DNA from 2 places in the Streptomyces sp. NPDC001100 genome. Region 1 is predicted to be linked to the other one. Evidence: riboswitches for the same ligand, from Rfam matches in the RefSeq annotation. Region 1 holds a riboswitch; the other holds the start of a gene.
What was found. Region 1 has a riboswitch for S-adenosylmethionine ahead of ACWDEW_RS41490 (amino acid ABC transporter permease). Riboswitches for the same ligand answer to the same signal wherever they lie in the genome.
Positions count from the first base shown of each region.

Region 2: linked by a shared signal. The riboswitch ahead of ACWDEW_RS08310 (aminotransferase class V-fold PLP-dependent enzyme) and the one ahead of ACWDEW_RS41490 (amino acid ABC transporter permease) in region 1 are both predicted to bind S-adenosylmethionine.

Region 1 is NZ_JBSFKO010000044.1:40,964-48,047, reverse strand. Features, by position in the region: gene ACWDEW_RS41515 (LLM class flavin-dependent oxidoreductase) at 1-621, opposite strand, end outside; gene ACWDEW_RS41510 (putative leader peptide) at 697-786, opposite strand; gene ACWDEW_RS41505 (GNAT family N-acetyltransferase) at 834-1,571, opposite strand; gene ACWDEW_RS41500 (ABC transporter substrate-binding protein) at 1,652-2,680, opposite strand; gene ACWDEW_RS41495 (amino acid ABC transporter ATP-binding protein) at 2,739-3,536, opposite strand; gene ACWDEW_RS41490 (amino acid ABC transporter permease) at 3,533-4,513, opposite strand; SAM riboswitch class IV at 4,848-4,956, opposite strand; gene ACWDEW_RS41485 (glutathione S-transferase C-terminal domain-containing protein) at 5,033-5,917, opposite strand; gene ACWDEW_RS41480 (putative leader peptide) at 5,984-6,097, opposite strand; gene ACWDEW_RS41475 (alginate lyase family protein) at 6,213-7,084, opposite strand, start outside.
Region 2 is NZ_JBSFKO010000005.1:6,376-13,459, reverse strand. Features, by position in the region: gene ACWDEW_RS08335 (NYN domain-containing protein) at 1-1,164, opposite strand, end outside; gene ACWDEW_RS08330 (hypothetical protein) at 1,202-1,441, opposite strand; gene ACWDEW_RS08325 (rhomboid family intramembrane serine protease) at 1,603-2,388, shown strand; gene ACWDEW_RS08320 (Lrp/AsnC family transcriptional regulator) at 2,385-2,666, shown strand; gene ACWDEW_RS08315 (hypothetical protein) at 2,663-3,382, opposite strand; gene ACWDEW_RS08310 (aminotransferase class V-fold PLP-dependent enzyme) at 3,393-4,754, opposite strand; SAM riboswitch class IV at 4,920-5,036, opposite strand; gene trpD (anthranilate phosphoribosyltransferase) at 5,117-6,181, opposite strand; gene qcrB (cytochrome bc1 complex cytochrome b subunit) at 6,316-7,084, opposite strand, start outside.

The DNA.
Region 1 (7,084 bases):
GTCGCGGTCGACGAAGCGGCCGGTGGCGACGTCCCGGATCTCGGCGTCGTCCTCCCAGCTGTCCCAGAGGCGGCGCACGACCTCGATGTAGTCGGCGGCCTCGTCGAAGTGCTCGGCGAGCCGCTGTTGTCCGGCCTCGGTCCGCAGACTCTCCAGGCTGATCGGCTCGAAGGTGCGGCGTCCGAAGTGGTCGGCCTCGTGCGGCCGGGCGGAGAGCTGCACCCGCACACCGGCGCGGCCGGTGCTGACGTAGTCGAGGGTGGCGATCGCCTTGGATATGTGGAACGGCTCCGTGTGCGTGGACACCACCGTCGGGACCAGGCCTATGTGGCTGGTGAGCGGTGCGATGCGGGCCGCGATCAGTACGGCGTCGAGGCGTCCGCGGACCTGGTCGGTGCGGCCGTCCAACTCGCCGTAGTACGAGGACTGGAGGCCTAGGCCGTCCTCGAAGGTCACGAAGTCGAGCAGTCCGCGCTCGGCCTCGGCGACCTGGTCGGCCCAGTAGGCGGCGGTGAACAGGTCGCGGGGCCGGGCCACCGGCTCGCGCCAGGAGGCGGGGTGCCAGCCGGTGCCGTCGAGGGCGACGGCGAGATGCAGGGGAGAAGGGGAGGTCGATGACACGAGTGGTGCCTTCCTGGAGGTCCGTACGAGATCGCCGGCCCTGAATGCGGGCGCACGGCGGCTGGGGCAACGGGGTCAGGGGCGACAGAGCGCGCCGGCCACGCGCAGCAGGTCTATGTGCTGTCGGGTGGTGAGTCGCACGTGGAGGACAGCGGCGCCACACATGTGCTCCACCTCCACGGAATCCGGCTGCATAAGGGGCAACCGCATGCCTATGCCGTTTCTTCCGGATCGGCGGCGGAAGTCGGGCCGGTGAACCGTACGAGCGAGAAGACCGTACGGGCGCGCAGCGTGAAGCCGATCGACTCGTACAGCCGGATGGCGTTGGAGTTGGTGGCCGCGGCGTGCAGGAAGGGGTGGTCGCCGCGTTCCTTGATGCCGGCGGCGACGGCGCGGACCAGGCGAGTGGCCAGGCCACGGCCGCGGTGGTCGGGGTCGGTGCACACGGCGCTGATCTCGGTCCAGCCGGGCGGGTGGAGGCGTTCCCCGGCCAGGGCGACGAGCCTGCCTCCGTGGCGGATGCCGAGGTAGGTGCCCATCTCGACGGTGCGGGGCAGGTAGGGGCCGGGTTCGGTGCGGGCCACCAGGTCGAGGATCTCGGGCACGTCGTCGGAGCCGAGGCGCACGGCCTCCGGGTCCGGCTCGGCCCGCAGGCCGGTGTCCACCAGCTGGACACCCTGTCCGGAACGGACGATCTCCCAGCCGTCCGGGGTCTCGCTCACTCCGCGCACCGCGGCGGTTCCGCCGTGGCCGACGAGCGTGGCCAGGTCGGCCCAGGCGCGCGGGTCGTCGTTGTCGGTGACGGCGTGGAAGCCGGCCACGTCGACGGGGTAGCGGGCGGCGCGGCCGACGCGTTCGGCGAGGTGGGTGTGCGGACCGGTGAGCGCGGCCCAGGCCGGGTTGTCCAGGACGTGGGAGGTGGTCTTTTCGATACTGGCGGTGGAAGACATCGGGTGACGGCTCCGGTACTGGTCGCACGGGGCGGGGACCCCGCCGGGGCGTGGCGGGGTCCCCTTGCTGGGAGGGTGGGTCAGGAGTCGGTCTTCGGCAGTCCGGGCGGGTTGATCTCGGACTTGGCGACCGCCTCGTTGGAGAGGTTCCAGGCGGCCAGCCACTTGGCGTACTGGCCGTTCTTGATCAGGTAGTTGATGGCGTCCGCGAGCGGCTTGGCGAGCCCGCTGTTCTTCTTCGCGGTGGCCGCGATCAGGCCCTGGAGGGTGGATCCGGCGCCGGAGTACGTGCCCGCGTTGCGGACCGCCTTGGCCGTGCCCTTGGTCGAGGAGACCTGGTAGGCGACCGAGGGGTTGGGGGCGAGATAGGCGTCGATCTTCCCGGAGGCCAGCGCGAGGTAGGTGCTGTTGTTGTCCTGGAAGTACTTGACGGTGAGCGCCTTCTTGCCCTCGGCGGCCAGCTTCTTCTTCCACTCCAGGAGGATCCGCTCCTGGTTGGTGCCAGCGCCCACGGCGACGGTCTTGCCGGCGAGGTTCTCGTAATTGCCGTCGAAGTTCCAGGAGTTGTCGGCCTTCACCGCGAAGCCGAGGTTGTCCTCGCGGTAGGAGGCGAACTCGTACTTCGCCTTGCGCTCCTCGGTGTCGGTGACGTTGGAGAAGGCGACATCGACCTTGCCGCTGTCGAGACCGATGAAGAGGTTCTCCCAAGTGGAGTTCTTCAGCTCCGGCTTGAGGCCGAGGACGGCGGCGACCAGGCGGGCGATGTCGGTCTCGGAACCGGTGAGGGTCCTCTGGTCCGAGCCGACGTAGCCGAGCGGCGGGGAGCCGGCGGGCAGGAAGCCGACGCCGACCTCCAGCTTGCCGCTCTTCGCTATCGCCTTGGGCAACTCGGCGCTGATCGACTTCACTTCGGCGACCTTGAGCGTCGCTTCCTTGGCGGCACCGAGGGAGAAGGCGCCCACGGTGACCGTGCCGGAGGCGGCACTGCCGGACGTGGTGGCCGCGTCACTGTCGCCGCCGCAGGCCGCGAGACCACCGGCGAGGGAAGCGAGGACGGTTCCCGCGGTGAGTCCGCGAGTGATTCTGCTGCGCAGGCTGAGAGTGGGCATGGCTGTTCCTAGGCTCGGTGTTGAGGGCTGTTGAAGGTGAAGGTGAAGAGCGGGTGGCTCAGAGGACCTTGCTGAGGAAGTCCCTGGTGCGTTCGTGCTGTGGCTTGTCGAGGACCTCGTGGGGCGGGCCCTGTTCGACGATCTTTCCGCCGTCGATGAAGACGACCCGGTCGGCGACCTCGCGGGCGAAGCCGATCTCGTGGGTGACGATGACGAGGGTGGTGCCGCTGGTCGCCAAGTCCTTGATGACGGAAAGGACTTCACCGACGAGTTCCGGGTCGAGGGCGGAGGTCGGCTCGTCGAAGAGGATGACGCCGGGCCGCAGGGCGAGGGCCCGTGCGATGGCCACGCGCTGCTGCTGGCCGCCGGAGAGCTGTCTCGGGTAGGCGCCGGTCTTCTCGGCGAGACCGACGCGGCCGAGCAACTCCCTTGCCAGTTCCAGGGCTTCGGGCTTGCCGAGCCTGCCGGTGGCGACGGGGGCCGCGGCCACGTTGTCCAGCACGGTCAGGTGCGGGAAGAGGTTGAGGTTCTGGAAGACGAACCCGATCCGGCTGCGCTGCGCGAGGATGGCGCGTTCGCTCAACTCCTTGAGCCGTCCGCCCTGTTGCTTCACTCCGATCAGCTCGCCGTTGACGCTGACGTAGCCGATCTCGGGCTTCTCCAGGTGGTTGATCACCCGCAGCAGCGTGGACTTGCCGGAACCGGACGGGCCGAGGATCACGGTGACCTCGCCGGGCCGCACCGTCAGGTCGACGCCGTCCAGCACCCGGTGCGCGCCGTACCACTTGTGCACGTCGTGCACCTCTACGGCGGCAGGCGTGATCTCCGCCAGCGGTTCGACGGTGTTCGTGGTCATACGGCGGTCTCCCTGCGGATGCGGGCCCGCAGATCGGTGACACCGGTGCGGAGTTTCTGGATCGGGGTGGGCGGCAGGGAGCGGGTTGCACCCCGGGCGTAGTGGCGCTCGACGTAGAACTGGATGACGGACACGACGCTGGTCAGGATCAGGTACCAGACGGTGACGACCAGGAGCAGCGGCACGATGTCGCCGGGGTAGGTGGAGCCCATCGTCTGCGCGGAGCCGAACAGGTCGAGCAGCGAGACGTAGAAGACCAGCGAGGTGCTCTTGATCAGGCCGATCAGCTGGTTGACGTAGTTCGGGGTGATGGAGCGCAGCGCCTGCGGGAAGACGATTCTGCGGAACTGGTAGCCCTTGGGGAGGCCGAGGGCGGAGGCCGCCTCGTGCTGGCCCTGGTCGACGGAGAGGATGCCGCCGCGGACCACTTCGGCCGCGTACGCCGCCTCGTTGAGGCTGAGTCCGACGACGGCGACGACCATGTCGGTGGCCAGCTTCGACTCGTCGAAGGAGAAGAAGGCGGGGCCGAAGGGGACGCCGATGCTGAGCGTCTGGTAGAGGGCACTGAAGTTGTAGAGGAAGATCAGCACCACGATGAGCGGGATGGAGCGCAGCGCCCACACATAGCTCCAGCTCGCGGCGCGCAGCACGGGGCTCTTCGACAGCCGGGCCAGGGCGAGCAGGATGCCGCCGAGGAGGCCCAACACCGCGCTGAGTGCGGCCACTTCGAGGGTGATGACGAGTCCGTCGAGGATGGTCGGGCGCAGGAACCAGTAGCCGAAGCGGTCCCACTGGTAGAAGGAGTTGGTGACCAGTCCGTGGACGAACTGGGCGATCAGCACCAGCACGACCAGCGTGACGATCCACCGGCCGGGCCGACGCAGCGGCTGAACTCGCTGCGCTGTCAGTGGTTTTGACGGTGCGTCGGCCGAGGGGGCGTCGGCCAGGGACATGGTGGTGCCTGGGGGTTCACTCATGGTGGGCTCCGGCGGGTTCACAGACTCCGGTCCGTGGCGGCGGACGCGCGACGGCGGACGGCACGCGCGGGTGCACGGGACCGGGGGCGGGGAAGGGACGGGCACACCGGCGGAGGCGGGTGTGCGTCAGAGGTGCGTGGGCCGACTGGTCGTCAGGCCCGACAGCGGGCGCGGCCCGGTGCGGTACACAGTGCGCTGCTGACCCGGAGCAGATCGACAGCGCGGTCGGCGACGAACAGGTTGGCGTACGACCGTACGCAGCCCTGCGGGCGGCATGTGGCCGTCCTGGGAGCTGCGTACATGGCGTCACCTGTCACTGTTCCGGCCCCGCAGGGCCTCGCGCTTACCGAAACGTCATCCGGTCCGGTCGTCACCTGGGGCACCCCACCGCGTGCGAGGGTTGCCGGTCAGCAAGCCAGGGCTTGTCGCTGACGCTCATGACCGTTCTGGCCGCAAGTTAAGACAATTGCCCGAACGAATGTCAACGGCCGTCCACGAAGTGGACGGTGGAGACGCCGCTCAACTGCGGCAAGCTCCCGTTTCGTCCGCGGCATGGGCTGCCCAGTCCAGGATCTGGACGGCGGCACCGGCGGCCTCCAGGCCCTGGCAGTGGGCGTGGTGGCGGCGGGCGATGCCGTCGAGGTCCAGATGGGTGCCGAAGGCCGGGTGGGCGGCCAGCCGGCGGGCGTAGGCCCACAGGTGGGGGTGGTCGGCGATGCGCTGCACGGCGGCGGCGTCCAGGTGGTAGCGGTGCACGGTGTCGAGTTGCACCAGCGTCACCCACAACTCGACGTCGGCGAAGGTGAGTTCGTCGCGGATCAGGTGCTCGCGACCCTCCAGCCAGCGGTCGAGCGAGCCCAGCGTCTCCAGCAGCCGGCCGAGCGCCTCCTCGCGTTCCGCCTGTTCGCCACCGGCCGCGCCGGCGCGCTGCGCCGCGCCCTCGATGCCCTGCGCGCAGAGCCGCTCGACGGCCTCGATCTCCGACTCGGCGCCGCACGGGTAGAGCTCGGGCCCGCCGGCGCCGAAGTGCCGGGCGAGGTCGCGGGTGATGTCGGGGGCGTGGGTGCTGACGATGCGGCCGGACCAGTCGTCGCTGAGCACGGGCGCGGCGGCGGGTCCGGAGTAGCGGTGGGCACTCGCCTCATAGAGGAGGCGCAGCGCGGAGTGTCCACCGCTCGGACAGTCGGGCACGGCGGACAGGAACACGGCCGGACAGCTCTCGTCGAGACCGAGCAGGCTGTGGGTGACGGCGATGCGCAGGCCGTCGGCGCAGGCGGTGGAGAGATGGAGGCGGTAGCGGCGCGGCACGGCGTAGTGCCCGCTGCGCGCGTCGCTCCCGATCCGGCCCCTGAACAGGGGGGCAGGGCGGGGTGAGGGGACGGCGGCGAGAGGCGTGACGGACATGGGACTCCCCGGGTACGGGCGCGTGGACCTACGCGCGGCGGAAGCGTCGTCGAACGGTGGAGGGGGTCAGCGCAGTGGGCTCATGGCGCTGCAGACCCGCAGCAGATCGATGTGACGGCGGGAGGTCAGAAGGGGCGAACGGTCCACTCGGCTGGTGGTGACCGGCTCAAGGCGCCCCATGTTTCCCTACCTGTTCACTAGGATTCCCTACTGGAGTGTCGATCCACCGTCGCCCGGGGTCAAGAGGGCGTCCACGGGTCGGGCACAGGTCCCGACCCGTGGACAGTTCGGGCCACTACTTCGCGTACATCAGGGTCCCGAAGCCGAGCTGGTCGTAGCCGCCGCTGTCGGTGCCGTAGTCACCTCCCCCGCCCTCGGGTGCGACGAGGTTGTAGTACATGGCCGAGATGTACTTGTCGTCGAGGCCGATCCGGCGGTTGTAGTGGAAGTGGAGCATCGCCCACACCGGCCGTATCTGGCCGCGCGAGGAGGCGGAGATCACCGTCTGGGACGACGAGGCGCAGCTCTGCCCGGTGCCCCAGGTGTAGGTGGTGAAGGGCACGTCACTGCCCGCGTTGTACTTGGCGACGTACTGGGCGGCCTTCATGAAGCGGCGGCTGTCGTACGAGTACAGGTCGTCGCCCTGGTTCCAGGCCATCTCGCACACGGCGCCCATCTGCCCCATGCCCATGACGGTGTGGCCCTGGTCGCGGCCGGACTCCTGCCACTGGCCGAGCGCGTAGCCGTCGGAGTCGGTGTACAGGTACGGCACGGCGTGCGCGATCGAGCCGTTGCCCGCACCCGACTTGAAGTAGGTGACGGCCTGGTCGTACTTGGCGCTGTCCTCGTTGAGGATCCCGATGGCCAGGATCGACGCCATGTTGCACAGGTCCCAGTTGGCCCAGTAGTTGGTGATGCAGGCGTCGTTGTGGTTGGTGAGGAAGCTGTTGTTGAGCGGGTAGAAGACGTTCGCCAGCATCTGCTGAGCGGCGGCGAGATTGAACCCGCTGTAGTCCCGCATGAGTTCGCAGGCGTTGGCGAACTGCCAGCCGTACAGACCGGCCGCGAGGAACCGGTCGGCGTTCCCCGTGACCGACGTCAGCGTGGTCGACCAGGCGTTGAGAATGTTCGCGGCGCACACGGCGTTCGCCTCGGTGCCGCCGACCT
Region 2 (7,084 bases), on a different contig from region 1:
CACTCCGCGCGGCGGCGCGAGCAGCACCGGCGCGGCCAGCTCGGCCCCGTCGAAGACACAGGTGACCTCGGCGCCGGTCTGCGCGGCCAGCTGGGAGAGCTGCCCCAGCAGCCTCAACCGCTGCTTCTCCAGGGGCATTTGGGGATAGCCGGTCTTGGTGACGTTGTAGCCGTCGACGACCAGATGGGCCTGCGGCAGCGCGAGCAACTGGTCGAGGATCGCGGGGTCGTTCTCGGACAGCGCCCGTGCCGCGATGTCTTTGGGGGTCATTCGTCCCGGTTCGACCGCGTCGACGGTCTCGGCGGGCCGTACGGAGACGGGCGGCAGCGCCAGCTCACGGCGCAGCCCCTGGGTCGCCTCCAGCACGGTGTCGAGCAGCAGCCGTACCCGCATGTCCTCGACGCTGCGCCCCTCGCGTGCCGCCTTGCGGGTGGCCTCCAGTGACGCCTCGGCCTCACTGAGCCGCGCCTTGAGGCGCCGGCCCTCGCTCTCCGCGGCGGACAGCTGGGTCTGCCCCTCGGCGCGCGCGGCGTCCGTCTCGGCCCGCAGCTTGCGCAGGGCGGCCTCGCCGCGCTTGATGTCGCTGTGCGCGGAACGCAGCTTGCGGTGCAGCGATTCCGCTTCCTTCTTCGCCGCGTCCAGCTCGGTGCGCAGCCGCTCGGTCTCGGCCCGGGTGGCGTCCCGCGCCTGCGCCAACTCCTCGCGCAGCCGCTCCAGTTCGGCCCGGCTCTCCTCGTCGGCGCGCTCGGCGTCGGCGCGCAGCGCCTCCTCGCCGGCGGCGGTCACCAGCTTGACCCAGCCGGTGGGGCGCAGAACATAGGCCGCGGCCGCCACGTCGAGCGGATCCGCGGCCGGGGGCGGCGAGCCGGAGTCGAGGGCGCCGGTGAGCTCCGGCTGGGCCTCTCTCAGCTTCTCCCCGATACGCTGCCGGAACAGCGGATCGGTCTCCAGCGCGGCGGCCATGGCGTTGCCGGCGAACTTGGCGCGCCGGTTGGGGGCGAAGCGGGCGTACTGTCGTAGCTGCGCGGGCAGTTCGGAGACGGTGAGGCCGCCGAACCCGTCGGAGACGATCTGCACGACCCTTCTCCGCACGCCGTCGGGCAGCGGGCGGTCGAGCACCTCGGCGGCGCCGTCGCCCGGCCCCCCGCCTGAGTTCTCCACCATCCCTCACACCCCAATACGTGTGCGGGGCCGCTCCCTCTCAGGAGCCGGCGCCCGGCCTGTCCACGAGTTCCACCTGATCCACGGCGTTGCACCAGCGGCAGCGCACCGACTCGATGGTCTCACTGACCACCTCGCGCTCCTCCACCTTCGGCTCACCCGCCAGGTCCAGGTGGAGGTACTCCACGACCTTCGACGAACGCGTCACGTCGAAGCGCGTGAGGTTGCCGCAGAGGGTGCAGCGCCACCGCGTCGAGGCGGTCGGCAGGGGTACCGTCATCGTGGCTGTCCGCTTCCTTCTTGTTCCAGTTTCCGTGATCGCCGGTTTCCCCGGCGAGTGTGGCTCGTAACCCTACGGCCTGGCGGGTACTCGCCGCTCGGCCGTCCACAGCGGCGAGGCACCCCGCCCCGGTACGTCCCGTTACGCCATGCTCTGTATCCATGATCAGCACCTGGGCAACAGCGGCCGTCAGAGCCCTCCGGAACACCACGGCACCCATGACATACGCCCTGATCGCCCTGTGCTGCCTGATCTTCGTCCTCGGGCCGGCCTCGGGCTTCGTCCCGTCCTACGGCACCGGGGACGCGCTGCTCGTCGCCCAGCGGGCGTACTTCCACCGCTGGGGAGTGGTACCGGCCGACCTGTTCGCGCACCCCGCCCGCGAGGCCCTCACCCCCGTCACGGCCCTCTTCGTCCACGGCAGCTGGATCCACCTCCTCGGCAACATGCTCTTCCTCTACGTCTTCGGAGCGATGACCGAGGAACGGCTGGGCCGAGTCGAGTTCATCCTGTTCTACGCGGTCTGCGGCTATCTGGCGCTGCTGGGCTACGCGCTGGCCAACGCCGGCTCCGCACAGTCCCTGGTCGGCGCGTCCGGGGCGATCTCGGCGGTCCTCGGGGCGTTCCTGTACCTCTTCCCCCGGGCCCGCGTGACGAGCCTCCTCCCCTTCCTCTTCTTTCTGCCGCTGCGCTTCCCCGCGTGGGTCGTACTTCCGTTCTGGGCGGCCCTCCAGTGGCTGGCGGCGGGCCAGGCCGCGCAGGGGCCGGGGGTGGCGTACCTCGCCCACCTGGTCGGCTTCACGCTGGGCTTCGGTTACGCGTGGGTCAGATTCGGAAAGAGGAAGGGCCCGAAGGGCGGCCTCGGAAGGGCGGTGGTGGGCGACGGCAGGGCGACTAGAGTGAGGGCCGCCCCAGCAACGGTCCCCGAGGGAGAGAACCAGCCGTGATCACCGCGATCGTCCTCATCAAGACCAGCGTGGACCGGATTCCGGAGATCGCCGAGTCGATCGCCGCGCTCGAATCCGTGAGCGAGGTCTTCTCCGTCACCGGTACCTACGACCTGATCGCGATGGTGCGGGTCCGGCAGCACGAGGATCTGGCCGAGGTCATCCCGGGCCGGATCAGCAAGATTCCGGGCGTCGAGGGCACGGACACGCACGTGGCGTTCCGGACGTACTCCCAGCACGACCTGGAGGCGGCGTTCGCGATCGGGCTGGACTCCTAGCGGGCGCCCAGCCGCTTCGACAGGGCGACCAGCGCGGCCCAGTTCACGACCTCCCAGGCCGGCAGCTCGGTGCGGTGCGGTTCGCCATGTCCGTCCTTGCCCAGTAGCACGAGCCGGGCGTCCCGGGGCCGCAGCCACCAGGACGCCGGCACGGGAAAGTCCGGCAGGTCGACGGCGGAGTACGGCTCCCGCATCTCGGCCCAGCGGTGGGCCAGCAGGCCGCCCGGCAGGAACAGCCCGCGGGTGTCCGCCGTGAGCGGGCCGAAGGTGACCTGCCGGCCCGCCCCGATCCGGTCGAGCAGTCCCGGTGCCTGGGCCTCGGCCACGCGCTTGCGGACGTGCTCGGCGGCGGACCGGATCCGCGGGTTCTCGAAGGGCTCGACGACCATCGGCCCCAGCTCGGTCCGCCGCTCGTCGAGCAGGAAGCCCTGTTCCGTCCCGTCGCCGAACCGCAGGAGATGCCGGTGGGCCAGGGTGTACCAGGCCCTGTCGCCCTTCTCGTTGCTCGTGACGATCACGTCGACGGTGGAACGCCAGCGCGTCACGTCCGCCCAGCGCCGGACCCGCGCACCGTGCGCGAGAACGAGCCCCTCCTCGTACAGATGGACCCGCTTCCCGCCGAGCAGACGCGGCGCACGCCGTACGACCGCCTCGCCCAGTGGCTCGCCCAGCCCCTCGGCCGCCGCCGCTCCACTCACCGCGGATGGAATCCCCACCCCTGGATGGTCACACGGCAGGCACGCAACGGCCGTCCTGCGTACGGTAGTTCCACTTCGCGCCGTCGGTCACGAGCTCCCGTACGGCCGTCACGAAGCGCTCGACGTGCTCGTCCGGGGTGCCCGCGCCGAAGCTCACGCGGATCGCGTTGAGGGACTTCTCGCCCGGGGCGGCCTCCGGGGCACCGCACTCGCCCTGGGTCCCCGGGTCGCTGCCGAGCAGGGTGCGCACCAGCGGGTGGGCGCAGAAGAGGCCGTCGCGGACGCCGATGCCGTACTCGGCGGAGAGGGCGGCGGCGAAGTGCGAGCTGTTCCAGCCGTCGACGACGAAGGAGATGACGCCGACGCGCGGGGCGTCGTCGCCGAAGAGCGACAGAACGCGGACCGCGGGGACCTCGGCCAGGCCCGCCCGCACCTTCTCGATCAGGTACTGCTCGCGCGCGACCAGCGTGTCGAAGCCGGCCTCGGTGAGCGCCCTGCAGGCCGACGCGATGGAGTAGGCGCCGATGACGTTCGGGGAGCCGGCCTCGTGCCGGGCCGCGCTGTCGTGCCACTCCACGTCAACTCCCCCGTCCTCACGCCGAGTTACCTTGCGGCTGGCGCCGCCGCCGGCGAGGTAGGGATCGGCTGCCCGGAGCCAGTCGGCGCGGCCGGCGAGGACGCCGGAGCCGAAGGGGGCGTAGAGCTTGTGGCCGGAGAAGGCGATCCAGTCGACGTCGAGGTCCTGGACGGACACCGGGTGGTGCGGGGCGAGCTGGGCGGCGTCCAGGACGATCCGGGCGCCGTGGGCGTGCGCGGCGGCGGCCAGTTCGCGGACCGGCCACAGTTCGCCGGTGACGTTCGAGGCGCCGGTGACGCAGACGAGGGCCGGACCGTGGGGGTCGAGGTCGGCGAGGGCCTGCTCCAGCGTCTCGACGGCCTGGCGCGGGGTGCGCGGGGCGTTGAGGTAGGTGACCCGGGCGTCCTTCCACGGCAGCAGCGAGGCGTGGTGCTCGGTCTCGAAGACGAAGACCTGGCAGTCGGCGGGCAGGGCGGCGGCGAGGAGGTTGAGGGAGTCCGTGGTCGAGCGGGTGAAGACCAGCTGGTCGTCGGGGCGGCAGTCGAGGAACTCGGCGACGGTCTTCCGCGCGTTCTCGAAGAGGTCCGTCGACAGCTGGGAGAGGTAGCCGGCGCCGCGGTGCACGCTGCCGTAGTACGGGGCGTAGGCCGCCACGTCGTCCCAGACGCGCTGCAGGGCGGGTGCGCTGGCCGCGTAGTCGAGCGCCGCGTAGGTGACCTCGCCGCCCGTGACGAGCGGGACGGTGACATCCCGGCCGAGAACGGGCAGCTGGGCACAAATGGTCTGGGCGGCGGCAGCGGTGGCGACAGACATGGCGAACTCCTGTGAGAGGCAAGGCGGTTCCGCCGTGCGAGCGCGCAGGGCTCAAGCACGGAGGGGGTGAAAGGGGGTGTGCGGAGGCGGGGCTCGGCGCCCTATCGCATTCGCTTGCTCACAGAGGACTCCCTCGATGACCAGGACCCCTGGTGTCTTTCGAGGGGCCCGCGCTTGCCGCGGACCTCGCTGCCCACGGCCTGGTCTTCACCCGGGGCACCCCGCCACGGACGGAGGGTTGCCGGACAGTCGGCCGGGGCCTCATGACTGTCACTCATGACCTGGTCAGAAAACTTACGTGAGGTGATCGCCGCCCCGCAACCCGTGTCCGGATCGCGGGACGACGACCCCCGTACGAACGGCTACGCGTTGGTGGCCGCCGCCCAGCGCTCCAGAGTGCGCTTGGCGGCCCCGGAGTCGATCGACTCCGCGGCCTTCTCCATCCCGGCCCTGATCCGGTCCGCCAGCGGCCCGTCACCCCGCTCCAGCGCCACCAGGGCGGCCGCCGAGTTCAGGAGTACGGCGTCCCGCACCGGTCCCGGCTCGCCGTCCAGGAGGCGGCGGGCGACGCCCGCGTTGTAGTCGGGGTCGGCGCCGCGCAGAGCCTCGATGGGGACCAGTTCGAGGCCGACGTCCCGGGGGTCGAAGGACTCCTCGGTGACCTTGCCCTCGCGGACGATCCACACCCGGGAGGTGGCGGTGGTCGTCAGCTCGTCGAGGCCGTCGTCGCCGCGGAACACCAGCGCGGACGAACCGCGTTCGGCGAGCACGCCGGCGATGAGCCCGGCCATGCGGGTGTCGAAGCAGCCGACCGCCGAGGTGGTGACGCGGGCCGGGTTGGTGAGCGGGCCCAGCAGGTTGAACGCGGTCGGAATCCCCAGGGCTCCGCGGACCGCGCCGGCGAACCGCATCGCGGGGTGGAACTTGGCCGCGAAACAGAAGGTGATCCCGGCCTCCGCCGCCACCCGCGCCACCTGCTCGGTCGGCAGGTTCAGATTGATGCCCAGCTTCTCCAGCACGTCGGAGGAGCCGCTCGCCGAGGACGCGGCCCGGTTGCCGTGCTTGACGACCTTCGCACCCGTACCGGCGATCACGATCGCGGACATCGTCGAGATGTTGACCGTCTTGGCCCGGTCGCCGCCCGTACCGACGATGTCGACCGCCGGCCCCGGGATGTCCAGCGGCTTCGCGTGCGCGTACATCGTCTCGACGAGACCGGTGATCTCCTCGACCGTCTCGCCCTTGGCCCGCAGCGCCACCAGGAAGCCCGCGATCTGCGCGTCCGCGGCCTCACCGCTCATGATGCGGTCCATCGCCCACGCCGTGTCGGCGGAGTCCAGGTCCTGTCCGGCCAGCAGCGAGCTCAGTACGTCGGGCCAGGAACGGGCCGCCGCGGTGTCGCCTCCAGCGGGGGTCACAGCGCTCATACGGCCGCTCCTGGGTGTCGTAGAAAAATGGTTCAACGATGTGCCCCCACCCTATCCAGCGCGGGACACGGCGAAGGGCCCCGTCCGGTGTTCGGACGGGGCCCTTCGACTGCGGCGTGGCGACGCCTCAGCGATCAGTGGTGGCCGTGGCCGCTCGTGATCTCCTTGTACTCCTCGACGGTGGGCTTGGCGATCTGGGACTCCTCGCCGTAGTACGCCTCGCTCAGCTTGGCGCGCAGCTTCTCGGTGCCCTTGACCTTGCGCTCGACACCGTTCTCGTCGACCGTCGCGCCGATCGCGGCCGGCACGTACTGCTCGTGCGCGGTGAGCGTGTGCAGCGCGTCCTGGCTGAGCGGCTCGTGGATCTCGACGAACTCACCGTGCGGCAGGCGCTTGATGATGCCGGACTCGCGGCCGTGCAGCACCTTGTCCTTGTCGCGGCGCTGGAGGCCGAGGCAGACCCGCTTGGTGGCGAGGAAGACCAGGACCGGCACGACGAAGAAGCCGACGCGCACGAACCAGGTGATCGAGTTGATCGACAGGTGGAAGTGCGTGGCCCAGATGTCGTTGCCGCCACCGACGAGCAGGACGAAGTACCACGAGATCCACGCGGCACCGAAGGCCGTACGGGTCGGGACGTTGCGCGGGCGGTCCAGGATGTGGTGCTCGCGCTTGTCGCCGGTGACCCAGGACTCGATGAACGGGTAGACCGCGATCGCGACCAGGACCAGCGGGAAGACCACCAGCGGGATGAACACACCCAGGACGAGCGTGTGGCCCCAGAAGTTGATCTCCCAGCCCGGCATGACACGGATCAGGCCCTCGGAGAAGCCCATGTACCAGTCGGGCTGGGCGCCCGTGGACACCATGTCCGGACGGTAGGGACCCATGGCCCAGATCGGG